DNA from 3 places in the Luteimonas sp. 100069 genome. Region 3 is predicted to be linked to each of the others. Evidence: predicted binding sites of a transcription regulator. Region 3 holds the regulator's gene; each other region holds the start of a gene.

Region 1 (6,502 bases), on a different contig from region 3:
GGGCGTGACCATCGCCAGCAGGAAGCCGATCGCCGCACCCGCAAACGTCCCCACCAGGCGGACGCGGACGGCCTGCACTGTCGCGCCCATGGTTTCCTGGGTGATCAGCACCGCGCTGATCACCGCCCAGTAGCCCTGCGGCAACGAGAACGCCTCGGCGAACAGGAAGGACACCGCGGCCGCCACGGCGGTACGCACGCCCTGCTTCCAGGCCCGGTCGTCCCTGAGCACGTCCACGATCGCCATGCCGTTCTCCTGAGCGCAATCGACGGGCAACGCATTACGCGGGGCACGGCCCGGTGGACACCCAGCGCCGCCAGCCACGAACGCCGTTGGCGCAGCAGCCGATGGAGGCAGCGCTGCATCAAGCGCAAGAGGGTGACGGCGCGGCCTGAGCTGTCGGGCCATTGCTCCGGCCCGGGCAACGGTCGGAAGTTCAGCCCGACACCGGTACGGCCGTGTGAAGCCGCCCCACGCCGTGTCGCAAGCATTGGCCGCGCGGCGTCGCAGCGCGGGCGAGCATCCACCGCGGCGCGCGGCCAGTCCTGGACAACGTCAGGAACGATCGCAGAGACGCGCGCGTGACAAGCGACATTCGGGCCGGCGATCGCGGACAAGCTCAGGCTGGGGCGAGCAGGACAGACCGGAATGGCTGGAAACGGAGCTCCGCCTGCCCCCGGCGCACAGGACGGATCCGCCTTACCCGGCGTCAGCCATCCGCACCTGGTCGCGACCACCGTGCTTGGCGGCGTACAGGGCGGCATCTGCCTTGGCAACCGCACGCGAAAACACGCCACCGGCCGGCCACGGCGCCCCGCCGATGCTGATCGTGACCCGCAGGCAGGTGGCACCGAACGCGAACGGCGTGCCGCCCACCGCCTCGCGCAAGCGCTCCGCAGTTGCACCGGCCTCGTCCAGATCCGCCGGGTCCAGCAACACCAGGAACTCCTCACCCCCCCAGCGGGACAGCGGCGTGCCCGCCGGCAGCGCGCCGCTCAGGCGGCCGGAGACCGCTCGCAGCACCTGATCGCCGCGCTCGTGGCCGTGGGTGTCATTGATGCGCTTGAAGTGGTCGACGTCCAGCAGCACCACCACCGGCTGACGCCCGCGTTCGAGCACATCCGCCTGCCACTTCCCTGTGCACTCGTTGAGCGCTCGACGGGTCAACAGACCGCTGAGCTCGTCCGTACTGGCTTGCCGGCGCAGGCGGCGGTCCAGGCGCGCGTTGGCCAGGTTGAGCACATGTGCGCCCACCAGCAGCGGCAGCAGTGCATAGCTCACGCCGTACGCGGCCAGCAGCGGTGGCTCGACATAGAGCAGGTGACGGTGCTCGGGTCCATCGTGCTGGAGGGTTGCATACAAGGCGAAGACCCAGGTTCCGGCGTAGAACAACAGGGTGGCCGCCATCGCGGTCTCCGCCGCATTGCGCGGCGCCAGCAGCGCCCGCCGCACCGCCCAGGTGAGGCCCAGCGACAGGGCCAGGCCCACGAGGTGGAATGCGAGCGCGAAACTGCGCGATCCTGCGGACCAGGCGACCAGCAACAGCAGGCACAGCGCAGCGATCTCGGAGAGTCGCCGGGGCCGGGGGATCGGCGGCACGCCCACCAGTTGGCGCAGTGCGCGATAGATCACCAGCGTCGCCACCACCGCCGACAACGCAAGTGTGAGGGTGGGCCATCGCGCAGTGCGCTCGACGAGGCCGCTGAGCACCATGCCCGCGCCAAGCACCGCGAATCCCAGCGCGCAGCGCAGCAGCACGTCGCGATGCAGACGGTCCCCCTGGACCGCGATCAGCATCATCAGGGCAGCAGCCCAGGCACCGAAGCCGCCGATCACATACGCGAAGAGGATGTCGATGGAGTCCATGGCCCGTAGCCTCCTGGCGCACGCGGCAGACGCGGCATCGGAAGCTTGTATCGGCCGGCGCCGGGCGGACTTGAACGCCTGCGAGGTCGGGCCGGGACGCCCCGACCCGCGCCAGGTCTACCGGGGCGCGTCGCATGCGCTCGCGGAACCTTCCCCCTATGCCTACCCGGGCATGGATAAGATACGCGCCGATGTTGGCCGGCCCGGCCTTCGCCATTGCACGAGAGCAGGATGAAACTGGTTTTCCCCGATGGCGAGCACGACCCGGTCCCGCTGAGCGCAGGGCTCCACCGCATCGGCGCGGCACCCGGCGGCGCGGTCGTGCTGAGCGCGGACGGCATCGCCGCTCTCCACTGCGAGATCCATGTCACGGTAACCGGCGCGAACGTGCAGGTGCCGCACGGCGGCGGCCCGGTGTCGGTCAACGGCAGGCCGGTTTCCGACCTCATGGCGCTGCGCGACGGGGACCAGATCGACATCGGTCCGGTGGCCGCGACGTTCGTCCTCAAGGAATCCGTGCGTGATCCCATCGCAGCGGCCGATACCCGCGAGCACAAAGAGGACGTCGGCGCCACCCGCGTGCGCGCGGCACTGCCCCGGTTCGTACTGCGCGGCGTATCAGGCGCGCTGTCCGACAAGGTCTTCCCGGTCACGGGGCCGGTGGTCATCGGCCGTTCGCCGGAGTGCGACATCACGGTGCCTGCCGAAGAGATCTCCCGACGCCACGCCATGGTGAAACCGGCCGGTGATGGCCTGTCGATCGAAGACCTCGGCTCGTCCAACGGCACCTACATCAATTCCAGACGCGTACAGCAGGGATTTCTGGGCCCGGGCGACGAACTCCGCCTGGACGCCGTACGCTTCGTCCTGGTGGCACCGGGCGTAGAAATCCCGAGGCAGACCGCGCCCGGGGCCGCGCCCAGCGAACCTGTGCCGCGGCTGCACGCCGCCACGCCGGTCCGCAGATGGGTGCCCATCATGCTCACTGCCGCGGCGGTGGTGGCGATCGCTGCGCTCGCGCTGGGCTGAGTCGTTCACGGAGCACTCCCTGCCGGGGAGCGGCACGTTCTCGCCCTCCCCCATCCTCCGGTGTGCGCGAAAGGACTCGGCGGCTCCTCCCCGGGGACGCCCTTGTGAGTTGCAAATGCCTGCTCCGCGGCCGCGAGTGCCGGCCCGCCAACGCTTGGCCGGATCCGGGACAGAACCACGTGCCGCGAATGCGGTCGTGACGTTGCGCCAGCAGAGTTCCAGCAGGACAGCGATTGCATGCCTCGGGTGAAGACGCGCCTCGCAGGATTCCCGGGCGCCGGCAAAAGGCGCCGGTGCCGCAGCCGCCTCCGTCTTCAGGGTGTCGGCATCATGCCGGGGGAGGCGCCCGGCTCACAGACAGAACGCCCGGCCGATCCGCCGTCAATCGCGCCTGAGACTGCGCGCGGCTTCCGCCGCCGACTGGAGAGCGCGGAGGTAGTCCGTGCGTGCCGCGGGGGCCTGGCTGGCCACGCTTTCCAGGCCATCGATATAAGCCCTCATCAACGCCGAAGCATTGAACTGGTCGGCCATTTCGGCCATCGAAGTGGTGACGGCGTCGCGCAGGTGCCAATCCACCTTGACGCCTTTCTGCGCTTCATTGGCAAGGTCTACGACGCGCAGCAGATGCGGCGTCACGAGGCCGACAACGGTGGCTCTCATTCGTTCCATCCTGGATTCAAAACATGGAAGGCTAACAGGGCCCGAGGCGTCTTTCGCGGATGCGAAGCAGGCGCACGCGCCTGTTCCGCCAGCCGCGGGTCACGGCACCTGCGCGGTTATCGGTTCTGCAGCCGCGCCTTCAGATCGGCGAACGGATTGGACGTGGCCGCGGCCGGGGCGTCCTCTGCATCCAGGGCACTGACGCCGGTATGGTCGAGCTGTCGGGAGTGCTCGTTGTCGTGGCAGTACACGCACAACAGCTCCCAGTTGCTGCCGTCGGCCGGGTTGTCGTCATGGTTGTGATTTCGATGGTGCACGGTCAGCTCGCGCACGTTGGCGCGGGTGAACTCGCGCGCGCAGCGGCCACAGACCCATGGGTACATTTTCAGCGCGCGCTCGCGGTATCCGCTGGCGCGCTGCTCGGCGCTGCGCCTGGCCTCGGCAACGATACGGTCGAGCCTGGCGTGATCGGGGGTCGTCATGGGCGGATTCTAGCCGGTGGGGAGGTCGCAAGAGACCGCGGCATCAACAACGCCCATCCAAGGGCGCGAAGAGGCCCGCACGCAGGCCAGGGACGGGCGCGGGTGGCGCAGACGGTGGCTCAGACGGGTGGCGCCGCTGTCGTGTCCGACGCGGGCGCCGGTTCGAGGATCGCACTGCCATAGGCGCCGCGCAGGCCCGGAGTCTTGATCCAGTCTGCGATCATGCGGAAGTAGCCATCGGGGTTGCGCAGCATGATGCGGTCGTCGCCATCCTGCTCGTACTCGTAGATGCCGTGGTCGGTGCCCGGAAAAACCGCCAGGTCCAGCGGACGCCCGCCCGCCTGCAGGGCGCGCAGCCGCCGTAGCGTCTCCACGTTCGGCGCTTGCCGGTCGTCGCCTGCGATCACCCACAGCTGCGGGACCACCAACGCCTGCAGCACCGGCATCGGCTCGTAGTCCCAGCTTGTGCCCACGTCCTGGCGCGCGGCAATGCGCCGCACCAGCCACCGCGGCGTCCACGCCGGGATGCGCATGAGCTGGCCAGTGAACTCGCCCTGCATCGCGTCGAACCAGGGCTCGCGGCCATGCCGTTCGTGGACAGCCTGGAGTTCGTCGAAGCCGCGGGTGAACCCCGATGCCATCAGCAGCGCGGTTGCATCCGTCGCCTCGCGCGCCTTGGCCAGAACATCGTCGCCGTAGCCCTTGGCGCGCAGGTCGTTGAGAACCTGTTCGCGATCCTCGGCCAATGCGTTCTCCGCCATGCCGTACAGCGCGACCACGTAGTCGGCATCGCTGCGCGATGCGGCAAGCGGCCCCACCCAGCCGCCCTGGCTGGTGCCGACGAAGCCGACGCGGCTGAACCCGTCCGGATGCAACTGCCGCGCATGCGCCAGCGCGGCGACGGCATCGGCGGCCAGCAGGCGGAAATCCTGGCTGTAGTCGCCATCCGAGCCGCCCGTGCCGCGCTTGTCGTAGACGAACACCGCCACGCCCTGGGCCGGCAGCAGGTGCTGCAGGGGATACTCGTCGAGGCCGGATTCCCTGCCCGAGCCGTGCACCAGCACCGCCAGCGGCACCGGCCCCGTGGCCTCGCCCGTCGGCAGCACCAGCCGCCCCTGCAGGCCCACGCCGTCGCTGGTGAAGCGGGTTTCCCGCTGGACCAGCGGAAGCCGGGTGGCGTCCTCGGCCGGGCCATCGCCAAGCTGGATCCGCATGCGCGCTTCGTCGCAGGGGGCGAAGCTGGCCGTGGCCACCACCGGGCCTGCGAGACGCCGCCCCTCGCGCGACTGCAGCGCATCGTCGGGGGCCCCGTCCTGCACCTGGAACTTGCCGCCACGCCCGTCGAGCAGACGCCAGCGCAGGCCGTCGTCCACCGGCAGCAGGGACACCACTGTGCCATCGGCGGTCACCCAGGCACCCGCCTGACAGGCCAGGGCTTCGGAGAGTTCGGCCTCAGGCTGCTCACGGCTGCAGGCGGTCACCGTCAGCAGCGCGGCCATGGCCAGGGCAAGAAAGCGGCATGCGGGCATGGCGGGCCTCCGGTGCGTTGTCGCGAAATGTATACCCGCCAACGAGGTCAGTGGGCCGGCAGCGTCAGGCGACGCTCGCTACAGCTCCCTGCCCCTCATCGTTCACGGATACAAGGCCTGTGCCGGCGCACAGTCGCAGGCGGCGGAAATACCGGCGCCACGTGCGTGAGCTGGATGGACATGCCCTGGTTCCGGAACGTCGCGCCTGACCGCGCTCCGCTGTGCTCGTGCTCTGCCCCCAAGCCGGAGACTATCGATGTCCACCGATCCCGGACGCATGGCAGAGGCGAGCCGCGCCGCGTCGTGCATTGCCTCCGTCGGCTTCTGCGGCCGGCGCGCCGGCACCGCGCTGCGGCCAATCATCGACGACCGCCTTCACCGCCTGGGCCTCGAACTGCGGGCATGCCCGGAGACGAGTTGCCTGCAGCTGCCAGAATTCGACACCCGCTTGTCCGGTCGCCAACCAACGCCTGGCCACCGGCCGGATCGCCAGTACCGGCCACGCTCACCGCGTTTGCGCGTGGCCGCCGTCGAAGCCGGTGCGGCCACGAGGCGCACAAGCGAACCCGCGCCGGCTGCTAGTCCAGATCGGTCTGGATCCAGCGCGGCGAGTGGTGGATGTCGATCGTCTGCAGGCGCCCGGGGCCGATATTTTCGAACCTGTGCGGAATACCCGCGGGCCCGAAAACGACTTCGCCCGCGCCTGCCTCGAGGACGGTCTCCCCGACAAAAACCCTCGCCCGGCCTTCAAGGACGATGAATGTCTCGTCATACGGATGGACATGAAGCCGCGGCCCGGCACCTGGCGTGTCCGTTCCGTATGCGAGCACCGTGACGGGGCCTCCGATGGCGATTCCTTCCACGGAGCCGCGCCACGGGCCTTCGGTTCCAGGATCGAACAGCCTGGCCTGCGCCGGAGGCCGGGCATCGGGCTGG
Region 2 (6,502 bases), on a different contig from region 3:
CGCATGATCCCTACCAGCGGCCGTTCTATCGCCGCTTCCGCACCTGGCTGCACTGGTCGCTGACCCACCGCTGGCTGGTGATCGGCGCGACCGCGGCGCTCTTCGTCGCGTCGCTGCTGTTGTTCCGCTTCGTGCCGCAGCAGTTCTTCCCCGACTCGACGCGGCTGGAGCTGATGGTCGACATGGAGCTGGCCGAAGGCAGCTCGCTCCGGGCGACCGAGCAGGCCGCGGCGCGTCTGGATGCGATGCTCGAGAACCGCCCGGGCATCGACAGCCGCGTGGCGTATGTCGGCACCGGATCCCCGCGCTTCTATCTGCCGCTGGACCAGCAGCTGCCGCAGGCGAACTTCGCCCAGTTCGTCGTCACGACGACCGACGTCGACGCGCGCGAGCGCATTCGCGCCTGGCTGACCGATGAGGTGGCACCGGCCTTCCCCGAACTGCAGTTGCGCGTGACCCGGCTCGAAACCGGTCCGCCGGTCGGGTATCCGGTGCAGTTGCGGGTGTCCGGCGAACATGTGGAGCGCGTGCGCGGCATCGCCGATGCGATCGCCGCACAGGTGCGCGCGAATCCGCACGTCGCCAACGTCAATCTCGACTGGGACGAGCCCAGCCGCATCGTGCGCCTGGTCATCGACCAGGAACGTGCGCGCGTGCTCGGCGTGAGTTCGCAGCAGCTGGCGCAGTCCCTGTCGAGCTCGCTGTCGGGGCTTCCGATCGGGACCTATCGCGAAGGCCGCGAGTTGATCGGCCTCGTCCTGCGCGGGACGGATGACGAGCGCGACCGGCTGGAGATGCTCGAGAGCCTGGCGATTACCACGGCCAACGGCCAGGCGGTGCCGCTCGGCCAGGTGGCGCGGCTGGAATCGACGTTCGAGGACGGCATCATCTGGCACCGCGACCGACTGCCGACGATCACCGTGCGCGCCGACATCCGCGACGAGGTCACCCCGCCGACGGTGGTCGCCCAGATCCTGCCGACGCTCGAGGACATCCGCGCGTCGATGCCCGAGGGCTACCGGCTCGAGACCGGCGGCACGGTCGAGGATTCCGCCAAGGGCCAGGATTCGATCAAGGCCGGGCTTCCGCTGTTCCTGCTGGTGGTGGTGACGCTGCTGATGGTGCAGCTGCGCAGCTTCTCGCGCGCGGCGCTGGTGCTGTTGACCGCGCCGCTCGGCATGATCGGCGTCACCCTGTTCCTGCTGGTGTTCCGGGTGCCCTTCGGCTTTGTCGCGATGCTCGGCACGATCGCCCTGGCCGGCATGATCATGCGCAACTCGATCATCCTGGTCGACCAGATCGAACAGGACATCGCGGCCGGCCACGCGCGCTGGGACGCGGTGATCGATGCCACGGTGCGCCGTTTCCGCCCGATCGTGCTGACCGCCGCCGCGGCGATCCTGGCGATGATTCCGCTCTCGCGCAGTGTCTTCTTCGGGCCGATGGCGGTGGCGATCATGGGCGGCCTGACCGTGGCCACGCTGCTGACGCTGACCTTCCTGCCGGCCCTGTATGCGGCGTGGTTCAAGGTGCGCGAGGACGAAACGCCGCCGGCCGCATGAGCGGCGACCGGCGGCGGGTCAGGGCAACCAGAGCTTCTCCAGGTCCCGCAGGCCCCAGTCGCCCGGTGCCTCCGACTGCACGATGCGGTCGTCGCAGCCGGCGAGCGACAGGTCGACATCCCGCATCAGCACGCGCGCCTGCCGGCGCGTGCAGTGGAAGATCCGCACCCGCGGCTTCAACAGCGCGGTGGGCACCTGTTCGATCACCACCGCCAGGTGCTGCGACTGCAGGCGCACCAGTGTGCCCACCGGATAGATGCCCAGGCTCTTGACGAAGGCCTGGAAGATGGCCGGATCGAAATGCCCGGTCCACGATGCCATGCGCTTGAGCGATTCCGCCGGGCACCAGCCGCGCTTGTAGGGCCGGTCGGAGGTGATCGCGTCGTAGACATCGCAGACCGCCGCCATCCTGGCCATCTGCGAGATGCGTTCTCCGGGCAGCCGGTGCGGATAGCCGGTGCCGTCCATCTTCTCGTGATGGTGCAGGGCGATGTCGAGCGCCGCCGCGTCGTCGACGCCGCTCTCCAGCAGCAGCCGATGGCCATCCTCGGGGTGCCGGCGCATGGTGCTGTATTCGTCCTCGGTCAGGCTGCCCGGCTTGTTGAGTACGTGCAGCGGCGCGACCGCCTTGCCCATGTCGTGCAGCAGGCCGCCCTTCGCTGCGGCGTGCACCGCGTCCTCCGGCAGGCCCAGCCGCCGGGCCAGGGCCGTCATCAGCCCGGCCACGGCCATCGAATGCAGGTAGGTGTAGTCGTCCGCGGTCTTCAGCCGCGCCACACTGACCAGTGCATGCGGGTTTCGCAGCACCGAATCGCAGACCGCATCGACCAGTGGATCGGCCGCGTCAGGATCGATGGCGCGGCCCAGGCGGGCCTCGGAGAACATCGCCTCGACCAGCGCCCGGCCCGACGCCAGCAGCTGCCGGGCATTCCGGACCTCGTTCTCGAAGTTCGCTACACCCTTCCGGGGGGCGGCCGGCGCGGAAGGCGGCTGCGCAGCCTGGGCCGGCTCGGGCTGCGGCTGCGGTGCAGGTGCAGGTGCAGGTGCAGGTGCAGCTTCGGCAGGAAGGTGGGCGTCCGCCTCGGGGGCAAGCCCCAGGCTCACGTCGATGACCAGCTCCGGCACCCCGCTGTCGCGGATCCGGCTCACTGCTTCCGCGTCGGCCAGAAACGAGCTGCGCCAGAACGGGTGATCCAGCCAAGAGCCCGACAGGCGCTGGACGTACATTCCCGGACGAAGCTGATCGGAGCGGATCGTACGCAGCATGGCCGGCCAGGAAGGACGTGCAGTGATGGGCGCATGCGGGGCACGCATGCCGGGCCGCCTTTGCGGCAGGACGGTCGCCATCTGCGTTGTCGGCCGGTCGGGAGCGGACTTGAGGCCAGGACCAGGCGTTGCCGCACCCCCACCTCGGCGCAGCCACGTGCTCGGCCGTGCCCAGGACTCGGGCACGACGTGTCTGCAGCAGTGAGCGCGGCAAGCCCTGGGCAGATGGCTCCCGAGCATCATCGGGTACCTGCGTTGCACTACTGGCCCAAGTGCACTGGCGGCGGCCTGAGAGACGCCCTGATCAAGCTGCGTCGCGATGCCGCGCCCGATTGAATGAGGCCTGAGGCTTCACCGCACACAGGCCCTCACCAACCGCTACTCCGTTGGAGGCGTGGGGCGGTGATCGAAGCTCAACACCCTCGCCAGCTTCCAGCTGTCGCCCTCGCGTTTCCACAGATGCACGAACTGCGCGATTTCGGCGCCGGGCTCTCCGGCCCTTGCGAAACTGTGCCGACCGGTCTGTATCGCGCCGTAGCCCTGCATCGGGTAGACCTCGAGGCTTCCGGGAACCAGCGTCCTGGTGACCCCGTCGTCACGCGGGCAGGACTTCAAGCTTCGAACCTCGTCACCAAAAGCTGCGCCGGTACGATCGTGATAGAACTCCGCGTCCTCGGTGAATACCGCGGCGAAATCATCCGCGTCGCACGTAACAAAGGCGGCTTCAAAGCGCGCGCTGTCCATGCGTTCCAGCTCGTCGTAGAGCGGGCCGCCGCGTGCCGTGTCCTGTGCAAAGCCGGCCTGGGCAAGGAGTGCCAGCAGTGCGGCGGCAACACCCTGGCCCCAGTGGAAGTGCGGAGCGCCGGAGCGACGCCGGCCCCTGCTCATGGAAGGGATGACGGTGCGCATGGTTTCTCCCTGTAAGACCGAGTGTCCGAAGCCGCGGGCGCTTGCGTGAACTCCATGGCAGCCGCTACCTGCTGGCACTTTGCCCGACGCAACGGCGTCGGCCTGCATGGACTGTCAGGACGCGTTGCGGCGCCGGCGCCACGCGGAAACGAGCCCGCCCAGGGCTGCCCCGATCGCGGCACCGTACAAGGCGCCGCTGGAGAAGTGATGGCCGGTGAAGTGGGCAATGCCAGCTCCGAGCGGCATTGCGACCAGGGCGACCGAGGCACGCTTGCGTCCCTCGCTCAGGCGCTGCGCCTCCACCGCACGTTTGTGGCGGAGTTCCGCCTGGACTTTCAGGTCCGGCTCGAGGATGGCTTGAGCGATCGCCTCTGCCCGTGACTTGTCCATCATCTGCTCCTCCAATCCACGCCCCGACAATTGAACCCAGCCGTCCGTAACGCGAACGGTACCGACGGCGATGATATCCAGAAACCGACATAATCAGCGAAGGCGGGCAGGGCCGGTTCGAATGGAGTTGGCTGGCCATTCTCTCGCGGTAAAAGCGGCCAGTCAGAACTGCTGCGCAGAGTCGAACACGCGCATTCGAATAAATGCCGTCCAATGCGCCATGACCCGCGCCAGTGCCGATGGCAAAGCCAGCGAGGCCAAACCAGGCGGCGGTGCTGAGCCTGCGGCTTGACTCCGCTCCGGCCCAGGCATGCTCGAGCAGTCGCATCGGCTCGATTCGTGATCTGTCGTGACCTTGCACCTTCCTTTTCGAGGACGGCCTGAGGCCCTGATCCAGGCATCCGCGAAGTGGTGCCCGCCGCGGTGCGAGCCCAGCTGGCCAGTCGCGTCGCGCAGTCCCCGCGACGGACCCACGTTGACGGCCATATCGCGCCCGAAGACTCGATCAGCCACGCGAACCAGGAGCACGTCGAACGCGCCGCACGGCCGCCGCGCCCACCGCGAGCAAGCCGCATCACGCCTCAAGCGGCGCGTTTCAATGGCTCGCGTGCTCCCAGCTCCATTGCGGATCGCCCGCGATGCAAGCCAAACGATGCCCGGGGCCGAGTCCGCGCCGTGTCGGCTGCGGGAGGCCGCTCGCATGCCCGCATACAATGCCGCTCGCCGTCCGTTGAGCCTCTGCACATGCGCCCCGTCCTGCTTGCCGGTTTCCTGTTTCCCGCCCTCCTGTTCGCCTCCATGGCGCTGCCGGCCTCTCCAGGCACGGTCGCCGTGGCTGCGCAGCCAACAGGGCCTGGCGCCAGTGCCGTGCTGCTGGGCCGGCTGTTCGATGCACGCTCGGGCAAGGTCGTCGAACAGGGCGTGGTCGTCGTCGCCGGCGACCGCATCCGCTGTGCCGGACAAGAGTGGGATTGCGCGCGGCCGCGAGGCGCGGCAGTGCACGACTACGGCCGCTCCATGCTGCTGCCCGGGCTGATCGATCTACACGTGCATGCGCGGCCGCACTACATCGGCGCCTTCGTGCCGTCGGGCGTGACCACGGTGCGCGACGCCAACAACACCCTGACCACCATCGCCATGCTGCACGCCGCCCCGGGCGCACCGCGCATCCTCACCAGCGGCCCGGCGCTGGACGGACCCGCCAGCGTGCTGGGCGAGGCGCCCTCTCCGCTGGGAAGCCAGACCCTGGAAACGCTGATGCCAGTCACCGTCACCACGGCCGATGAAGCCGCCAGTGCGGTGCAGGCCCTGGTGGGCGCTGGCGCCGACTGGATCAAGCTCTACGAGCAGCTGTCACCGGAAGCGATGGCGGCGGCGGTACAGGCCGCGCGCCAGGCCGGCGTTCCGGTCATGGCCGACCTCGGCCTGGTGCTCACCCGCGGCCTCAGTGGCGCGCAGGTAGATGCGGTGCAGGCCGGCCAGGCCGGCGTCTCGACGCTGGAACACCTTTCCGGCGCCGCGCTGGCCTACCAGCGCATGGGCGGGGACCCACGCGCGGAGCTGGATCCGGCCCTGCTCGACCGGCTCGCCGCCGACATCGCCGCCACCGGCATGGCCGTCGTGCCCACCCGCGCCAACACGCGCCAGTTCAACGCACCGGGCAGCCTGACGCTGGAAGGCCTGCCGGGTGAGGATCGGATACGTCCTCATTTCGAAGGCTTCTGGCGTTACCTGGAGGACGCGGTCGCAGGCGAAAGCGCCAGGGCCGAAAGCGCCGCCGACCTGCGCCTGTCATCGGCCCTGTTGCCGCGCCTGCTTGCTGCAGGCGTGCCCATCGGCGCTGGCTCGGATCTGCCTGCCGCCCCGCAAATGCTGCCCGGCGGCGCCCTGCACCAGGAGCTGCAGGCGCTGGTCGAGGCCGGGCTCAGCCCCGTCCAGGCGCTGCAGGCGGCCACCCATGTCGCTGGAAGTATCCTCGGTCGCGAAGACCTCGGCCGCCTGGAAGCCGGCGCGCTGGCCGACATCCTTGTGGTCGACGGCGACCCGACCGCCGACATCCTCCACACCCGCAAGGTGCGCGCGGTGTGGCTCGACGGGGAGGTGGTCGAGCTGGAGGCGGCGTGGGAGCAAGTGGAGCAGGCGCTGGAAGCGGTGGCGCGGTAGCCGGCTGGTTACCCACGAAAGCTGCCGCCAGAGTCAGGCCGCGCCGCGAAGCGGCGTCGGCTTGAATGATTGGTCAGGCGCGTGCCTGGATACTGCGAAGTACTTCGGCACGTTGCTCCTCGTACTCCGACTCCGTGATCAGATCCTTGGACCGCAGGGAGGCAAGCTCTCGAAGCCGCGCTTCCGCGGAGGACTGTGGGGGCCCTGAGGCC
Region 3 (6,502 bases):
CAGGGTCTTGAGCCGGTTGCGTGCCAGCACCAGCTCGCCGACCAGATCGACGATCACGTCCAGGCGCCTGGTGTCCACACGCACGGTCTGCTCGCGCTCGGCGGCAGGCGATGCGGCCCCGGTCGCGCCCGCCGCCGACGAGGGCGAAGCGCGTCGCGGCGGTGGCGCGGCCACGGCAGCTGCGGCGGCAGGGGCAGCAGGCGCGCCGGCGGGCCGCGTCGCTCCCGGAGGCGCGCCGCCATGCAGCTGGTCGAGCAGCGCTTCGAACTCGTCATCGCCGATCGTCCCGGCAGGCGCCGTTGGACGCCCTGGCCCGGTGCCCGACGTCGTGGCGCCTGGGGCGGCGTTGCCGTGAAGCTGGTCGAGCAGCGCCTCGAATTCGTCGTCGCCGATCGGTTCCGCGGCGCCGGCGGGGGGCGCCTGCAGTCCCGGCGCACTGGCGCCGTGCAACTGGTCGAGCAGCGCCTCGAACTCGTCGTCGGAGATCATCGCGGCCCCGGGCGCGGCGACTCCCGGGGCAGGCGGCGCGGCGCGCGTTGGCGTGGCCACCGGCGCGTCGTAGGGCGCAAAGCCGGCGATCAGCGCATCCGGCGCGCTCGGCACCGTGTCCTCATGTTCGATGGCATCGACCATCGCCTGCAGCCAGTCGAGCGACTGCTGCGCGGCGTCGAAATGACGCGGCAGCAGCGCGGCCTGGCCGGCGCGCACCATGCCCAGGGTTTCCTCCGCGGCATGGCACAGCTGCACCAGCGGCGCCGCGCCGAGGAAGCCGGCGCCGCCCTTGAGCGTGTGGAACGCCCTGAACACCGCATTGAGGCGCTCGCGATCGTCGGGCGTCTGCTCCAGGCCTACCAGCTGGCCGCCGAGATCGTCCAGCAGTTCGCGTGCCTCGAGCACGAAGTCGGCGACGATGTCGGGGGCCTGCACGGCTCAGAGTCCCAGGTTCGACAGCAGGTCGTCGGCATCGCTCTGACCGACGGTGTTGCGGTCCAGGCCGGAAACGGCCGGGCCGTTGCCACGCGCGTCGTCGTCGCGGGGCGGCAGGCCCAGTGCACCGAATCCCTCGTGCACGCCGCGCACGATGCCGGCCACGCGACGGATGATCTGGCCGCCGAGATCCTGGTGGCTCTGCGCCAGCGCCATCTCTCGCAGGTTCTCGCGCAGCGATTCGATCGTGCCGGTCTGGGTGTCGTCGAGCGGGCCTTCCTTGAGTCGGGCTACCAGGGCGCGGCTGTCGTCGATGAGATCGAGCGTGCGATGGGTCGCCTGCTCGGTCATCTCGACCACGTGGTCGAGACGCGCGCAGGCGTCGTCGAGCCCAGGGCCGGCTTCGCCGGGCGCGGCCGGCAGGGTGTCGAGGGCCTGCGACAGCTCGCGCGCCAGCCGGCCCAGGCCGGTGACCAGCGTGCGTGCGCGGGCGTTCGCCAGCGCATTGACGTGCTCGCGCCAGCCGGCTTCGTCGTCACGCTCGAGCGCCTCGAGCGCGTCGTGCAGCAGACTTGCGAGGCGGGCGCGCTCGATGTCGGTGGTGCTCATGCAGCGGTGCCCAGGCGCTCGAAGATCTTGCCGAGCTTCTCTTCCAGCGTCTGCGCGGTGAACGGCTTGATGATGTAGCCGTTCACGCCGGTCTGCGCCGCTTCGATGATCTGCTCGCGCTTGGCCTCGGCGGTCACCATCAGTACCGGCAGGGTGCGGAACCTGGCGTCGGCGCGGATCTCGCGCAGCAGTTCGATGCCGGTCATGCCGGGCATGTTCCAGTCGGTGATCACCAGCTCCACCGCGTCCTGACGCAGCACGGCCATCGCACTGTTGCCGTCCTCCGCCTCGACGGTGTTGTTGAAGCCCAGATCGGACAGCAGGTTCTTGACGATCCGGCGCATCGTCGAGAAATCGTCGACGACCAGGATGCGGATGTTCTTGTTCAAAACGGACTCCAGTGTGAGCGTGACATCAGTCGTCGGCACCGTATCCGGTGTCGGCGAGTTGGAAGGCGGTGAGACGGCCACGCAGCCGCAGCATCGCCTGGCCATGGATCTGGCAGACGCGCGACTCGCTGACGCCGAGGACGGCGCCGATCTCTTTCAGGTTGAGTTCCTGCTCGTAGTACAGCGACAGCACCAGCTGCTCGCGTTCGGGCAGGTGTCCGATCGCGGTCATCAGCTCGCGGCCGAACTCGTCGCGCACCAGATTCTCCTGGGGCGTGGGACCGCCGCCGCGATTCGCGGGCTCGACCTCGCCGTGGTCCTCGATGTGCGAGTCCAGGCTCAGGACCTGGCCGCGGGCCGCATCCTCGAGCAGGCGCTGGTAGTCGTCGAGCGGCATTTCGAGCTTGGCCGCGACGTCCTGCGCACTCGCCGGTCGGCCGGTGCTCTGCTCGATCTGGCGGATCGCCGAAGCGGCTTCGCGGGCCCGCCGGTGTACCGAACGCGGTACCCAGTCGCCGCGGCGGATCTCGTCGATCATCGAGCCGCGGATGCGGATCGAGGCATAGGTCTCGAAGGACGCGCCCTGTTCGGCGTCGTAGCTGCGCGAGGCTTCCAGCAGGCCGATCATGCCGGCCTGCACGAGGTCGTCGATCTCCACGCTGGCCGGCAGTCGCGCGGCGAGATGGTGGGCGATGCGGCGCACCAGTTCGGCGTGCTGGACAAGCGGATCGACCTCTGCGGCCACGCTGCGTTGCACCGCCTGGTAGTGCTGGCGCGCGGCGAGGCTCATGCGACAGCCCCCTGGCGCAGCATGCGCTCGACGAAGAACTCGACATGGCCGCGCGGCGCGGTGGGTGCCTGCCAGCGCGAGATGCGCTGGGCGATCTCCATCAGTGCCCGCGCCGACGGACTGCCCGGGTAGGCGGCGACCACGGCTTGCTGGCGCTGCACGGCCATGCGCAGCCAGTCGCACTGCGGAACCGCGCCGAGATAGTTCAGCGACACGTCGCCGATGAAGCGCTCGCAGACGCGCGAGAGCTTGTCATGCAGGTTGCGCCCCTCCTGCGGACTACGGACCATGTTGGCGACGACCTGCACGCGATCCACGCCGCGCTCGCGCGCCAGCACCTTGATCAATGCGTACGCATCGGTGATCGAGGCGGGCTCGTCGCAGACGACGACCAGGGCGTCCTGCGCGGCCTGGCAGAAGGTGAGCACCGAATCGGTGATGCCGGCGGCGGTATCGACCACCAACAGGTCGAGATCGCGCTGCAGGTCGTTGAAGACATTGACCAGGCCGGCGTGTTCGGCCGGGCGCAGCTCGGCCATGTGGCGTCGGCCGGACGCGGCCGGTACGACCAGTACCCCGTTCGGGCCTTCAAGGATGATCTCGTCGAGTTCGCAGCGACCCGCGACCAGGTCGGCCAGCGTGTGCTTTGGCGAAAGCCCGAGCAGCACGTCGACGTTGGCCAGGCCCAGATCGGCGTCCAGCAGCAGGGTGCGCTGGCCCATGCCCGACAGCGCCACGGCCAGATTCGCCGACACGTTGGTCTTGCCCACGCCGCCCTTGCCGCCGGTGACGGCGAGGGTGCGGACGGGCTGGAAGGGCGGGGACGACATCGGCAGCAGCTCAGGCGACGGCATGGGTGTGTTCCGGGGCAATCGGCTTATCGGCATCTCGGCGCAGATCTTCAAGGCGGAGGACCAGATGGGCCGCGTTGGCCCGGTGCAGGTCGTCGGGAATGCGCTGGCCGTCGGTCACCCAGGTCAGCGGCAACTGGTGATCGACGGCAACCGACAGGGCACTGCCGAGGCGACCGGTCTCGTCGAGCTTGGTGAGCACCACGCCCTGCGGGCGCACGCTGTCGAAGCGGCGCACCACCTCGTCGAGGTCGGCGAAATGGGTATTGGCGGGCAGCACCAGCAGGGTGCGCACGTTGCGCGCGGCGCGCAGCCAGTTGAGCTGGCCGGCCAGGGCGCGGTCGCGCTGGCTCAGGCCCGCGGTGTCGACCAGCACCAGCCGGTAGTCCTGCAGTTTCTGCAGCAGCGTGACCAGCCCGGTCTCGCTGTCGGCTTCGTGCACGGCGATGCCGAGCTGGCGGCCGTAGCTGTGCAGCTGCTCGCGGCCACCGATGCGCGAGGTGTCGGTGGTCACCAGGGCGATGTCGCGCGGCTGGTGCTGGGCGGCGTAGAGCGCCGCGAGCTTGGCGATGGTCGTGGTCTTGCCCGCACCGGTGGGGCCGACCAGGGCGATCACGCCCGCTTCGGTCAGCGGATCCACCGGGCAGATCGGCAGGCGCTTGGACAGCAGCGCCAGCATCAGCCCACGTACGCGCGCGGCCGGTGTATCGGCCGGGATCTGCAGGACGGTGTCGCGGGTGATGCCGGCGTCGAAGCCGTAATCGTCCATCAGTTCCATTGCCTGGGCGCGCGCCGGCGAACCGCGCAGCCGCTCGTCGGTGAGCCGCGCCATTTCGCGCTCGATCATCATGCGCATCTGCGCCAGCTCATCGCGCATCCGCGCCAGTTCCCCGTCGCTGGACGGCGCCGGCAGGGGTGCAACCGCCGTCAGCGCTGCACGTGCGGGGGCTGGCGACGGAATCCTGTCGTCTTCGTCCGCCGGTGCATGAACGGGCGGTGGTGGTGGCGTCGGCAGGCGCGGCGCGAGCGCATGTGCCGGTGTCCCGTCGCGATGGCCGGCGGCCAGCAGCTCGGCGAAGGTCGGGCCGTCGAGGTCGAAGCGGGCCGGCTCTGCAGGTACAGCGAATGCAGCCGGCACCGGGGCCGATGCTGCCGGCGGCGGCGCTGGCGGCTGCATCGTCGTTTTCATTTCGGCGGGCGGCGCGGCGCTTGTCTGCGCGGCAGGCGGGGCACCGGGCGCCGCGAGGTCGCGCAGCCAGCGTTCGGACGGCGCCAGGGCCGGCTCGGCATCGCGTGCGCCGGGGCTGGCCTGCGCGGCCGCAGGCGCTGGCGTAGCGACCGCCGGCGCCTCTCGCTGCGCCTCCGCGATCGCCCGCACATAGCCTTCGTCGTAGTTGCTGGCCGCGACGATCTCGACGCCTTCGTCGGTACGCCGGTTGGACAGGATCACGGCATCGGGCCCGTGGGCCTGCCGCACCATCTGCAGGGCGCTGCGCATGTCTTCGGCGACGAAACGGCGGATCTTCATGGGCGTGGGTTCGGCATGTTGGCGTCGGGATTCGGAACCGCGGCGACTGTCGCCACCCGCGTTCCGCATGTCTTCGTGCTCGATGTCATCGCTTTGTCTCCGCAGTCGCTGGATCCGCTTTCACCGATCCCGGTTCCGGTTCGCCGCACCCGGCTCAATTGATCGTGCCCAGCAATTTCAGGCGCTTGTCTTCAGGGACTTCGTTGTAGGACAGCACCGACAGGCCGGGCACGCTGTGGCGGACCAGGCGCGCCAGTGCGGCGCGCACCTGGCCGGGCACCAGCACCACCGCCGGCTCGTTCCTGGCTTCCTGCTGCCCGGCGCACGTGGCCAGGCTCTGCTGCAGGCGTTCCGCCAGGCCCGGTTCCAGTGCCGCGCCGCCGCCCTGCGCGGAGTCCTGCAAGACGCGTTCCAGATTCGGCGCCAGCGTGTAGACCGGCAGCTCCTCCGCGGGGCCGGCGATCTCCTGGACGATGAAGCGGCCCAGCGCGGTACGCACCACTGCGGTGAGCTGGCCCGGATCCTGGGTATGCGCGGCATGTTCGACCAGGGCTTCGGCGATGCGACGCAGCTGGCGCACCGGAATGCGCTCGATCAGCAGGTTCTGCAGCACGCGCACCACGACCGCCAGCGGCAGGGCCTTGGGCGTGAGGTCCTCGGCGAGCTTGGGCGCGGCGCGGGCGAGGGTGGCCAGCAGTTGCTGCACTTCCTCGTGGCCCAGCAGTTCCGGCGCCTGCTCGCGCACCAGGTGCGACAGATGGGTCGCGACCACCGTGGCCGGGTCGACCACGGTGTAGCCCGCGGCCTCGGCGTTCGCCCGCTGCACGGGCAGGATCCACAGCGCATCCAGGCCGAAGGCCGGGTCCTTGCCCGGAATGCCGTCGATAGGGTGCAGGGCGCCGCCCGGATCCAGCGCCAGCAGCCGGTCGGGGTGGACCTCGGCAGTCGCCACCGGCACGCCGTGGACCAGCAGGCGGTAGGCGGTGGGCGCAAGCTCCAGGTTGTCGCGGATGTGCACCGGCGGGATCAGGAAGCCGATGTCCTGGGTGAGCTTGCGGCGCACGGCCTTGATCCGCGCCATCAGTTCGCCGCCCTGGGCTTTGTCGACGAGCGGAATCAGCCGGTAGCCGACTTCCAGGCCCAGCGGATCGACCGGGCGCAGGTCGTCCCAGCCGAGCTCGGCGTTGGCGACCTGTTCGGGCGAAGGCAGCGCCGCGACCTCGGGGTCGACGCCGGCGCGTTCGGCCTCGAGGGCGCGCTTGCGCATCACCCAGGCGCCGTAGCCGACCACCGCCGCCAGGCTGAGGAAGGCGAGGTTGGGCATGCCCGGCACCAGTCCGACCAGCAGCAGGATGCTGGCGGCGATCGTCAGCGCCTTGTGCTGGCCGAGCACCTGGCCGCTCATCGC

What was found. The regulator FliA, encoded in region 3, starts transcription of late flagellar genes. The targets are predictions, from matches to a motif close to TAAAGTTTNNCNNNCNNNGGCCGATAA.
Region 1: a site for FliA is predicted at 1,914-1,940, ahead of EGK76_RS14665 (GGDEF domain-containing protein). Genes of this name have one in related genera too.
Region 2: a site for FliA is predicted at 2,915-2,941, ahead of EGK76_RS15120 (HD-GYP domain-containing protein). Genes of this name have one in related genera too.

What each region holds. Positions count from the first base shown of each region.
Region 1 covers NZ_RPFN01000008.1:61,466-67,967, forward strand. Annotated here, with positions in the region: gene EGK76_RS14660 (FUSC family protein) at 1-246, opposite strand, end outside; gene EGK76_RS14665 (GGDEF domain-containing protein) at 700-1,866, opposite strand; gene EGK76_RS14670 (FHA domain-containing protein) at 2,098-2,895, shown strand; gene EGK76_RS14675 (hypothetical protein) at 3,277-3,555, opposite strand; gene EGK76_RS14680 (YajD family HNH nuclease) at 3,672-4,037, opposite strand; gene EGK76_RS14685 (alpha/beta hydrolase) at 4,157-5,566, opposite strand; gene EGK76_RS14690 (cupin domain-containing protein) at 6,145-6,502, opposite strand, start outside.
Region 2 covers NZ_RPFN01000010.1:50,471-56,972, forward strand. Annotated here, with positions in the region: gene EGK76_RS15115 (efflux RND transporter permease subunit) at 1-1,562, shown strand, start outside; gene EGK76_RS15120 (HD-GYP domain-containing protein) at 1,581-2,828, opposite strand; gene EGK76_RS15125 (nuclear transport factor 2 family protein) at 3,207-3,737, opposite strand; gene EGK76_RS15130 (hypothetical protein) at 3,852-4,127, opposite strand; gene EGK76_RS15135 (amidohydrolase family protein) at 4,872-6,290, shown strand; gene EGK76_RS15140 (SHOCT domain-containing protein) at 6,364-6,502, opposite strand, start outside.
Region 3 covers NZ_RPFN01000001.1:1,351,000-1,357,501, reverse strand. Annotated here, with positions in the region: gene EGK76_RS06030 (chemotaxis protein CheA) at 1-927, opposite strand, end outside; gene EGK76_RS06025 (protein phosphatase CheZ) at 931-1,536, opposite strand; gene cheY (chemotaxis response regulator CheY) at 1,533-1,925, opposite strand; gene EGK76_RS06015 (RNA polymerase sigma factor FliA) at 1,951-2,715, opposite strand; gene EGK76_RS06010 (P-loop NTPase) at 2,712-3,569, opposite strand; gene flhF (flagellar biosynthesis protein FlhF) at 3,556-5,094, opposite strand; gene flhA (flagellar biosynthesis protein FlhA) at 5,249-6,502, opposite strand, start outside.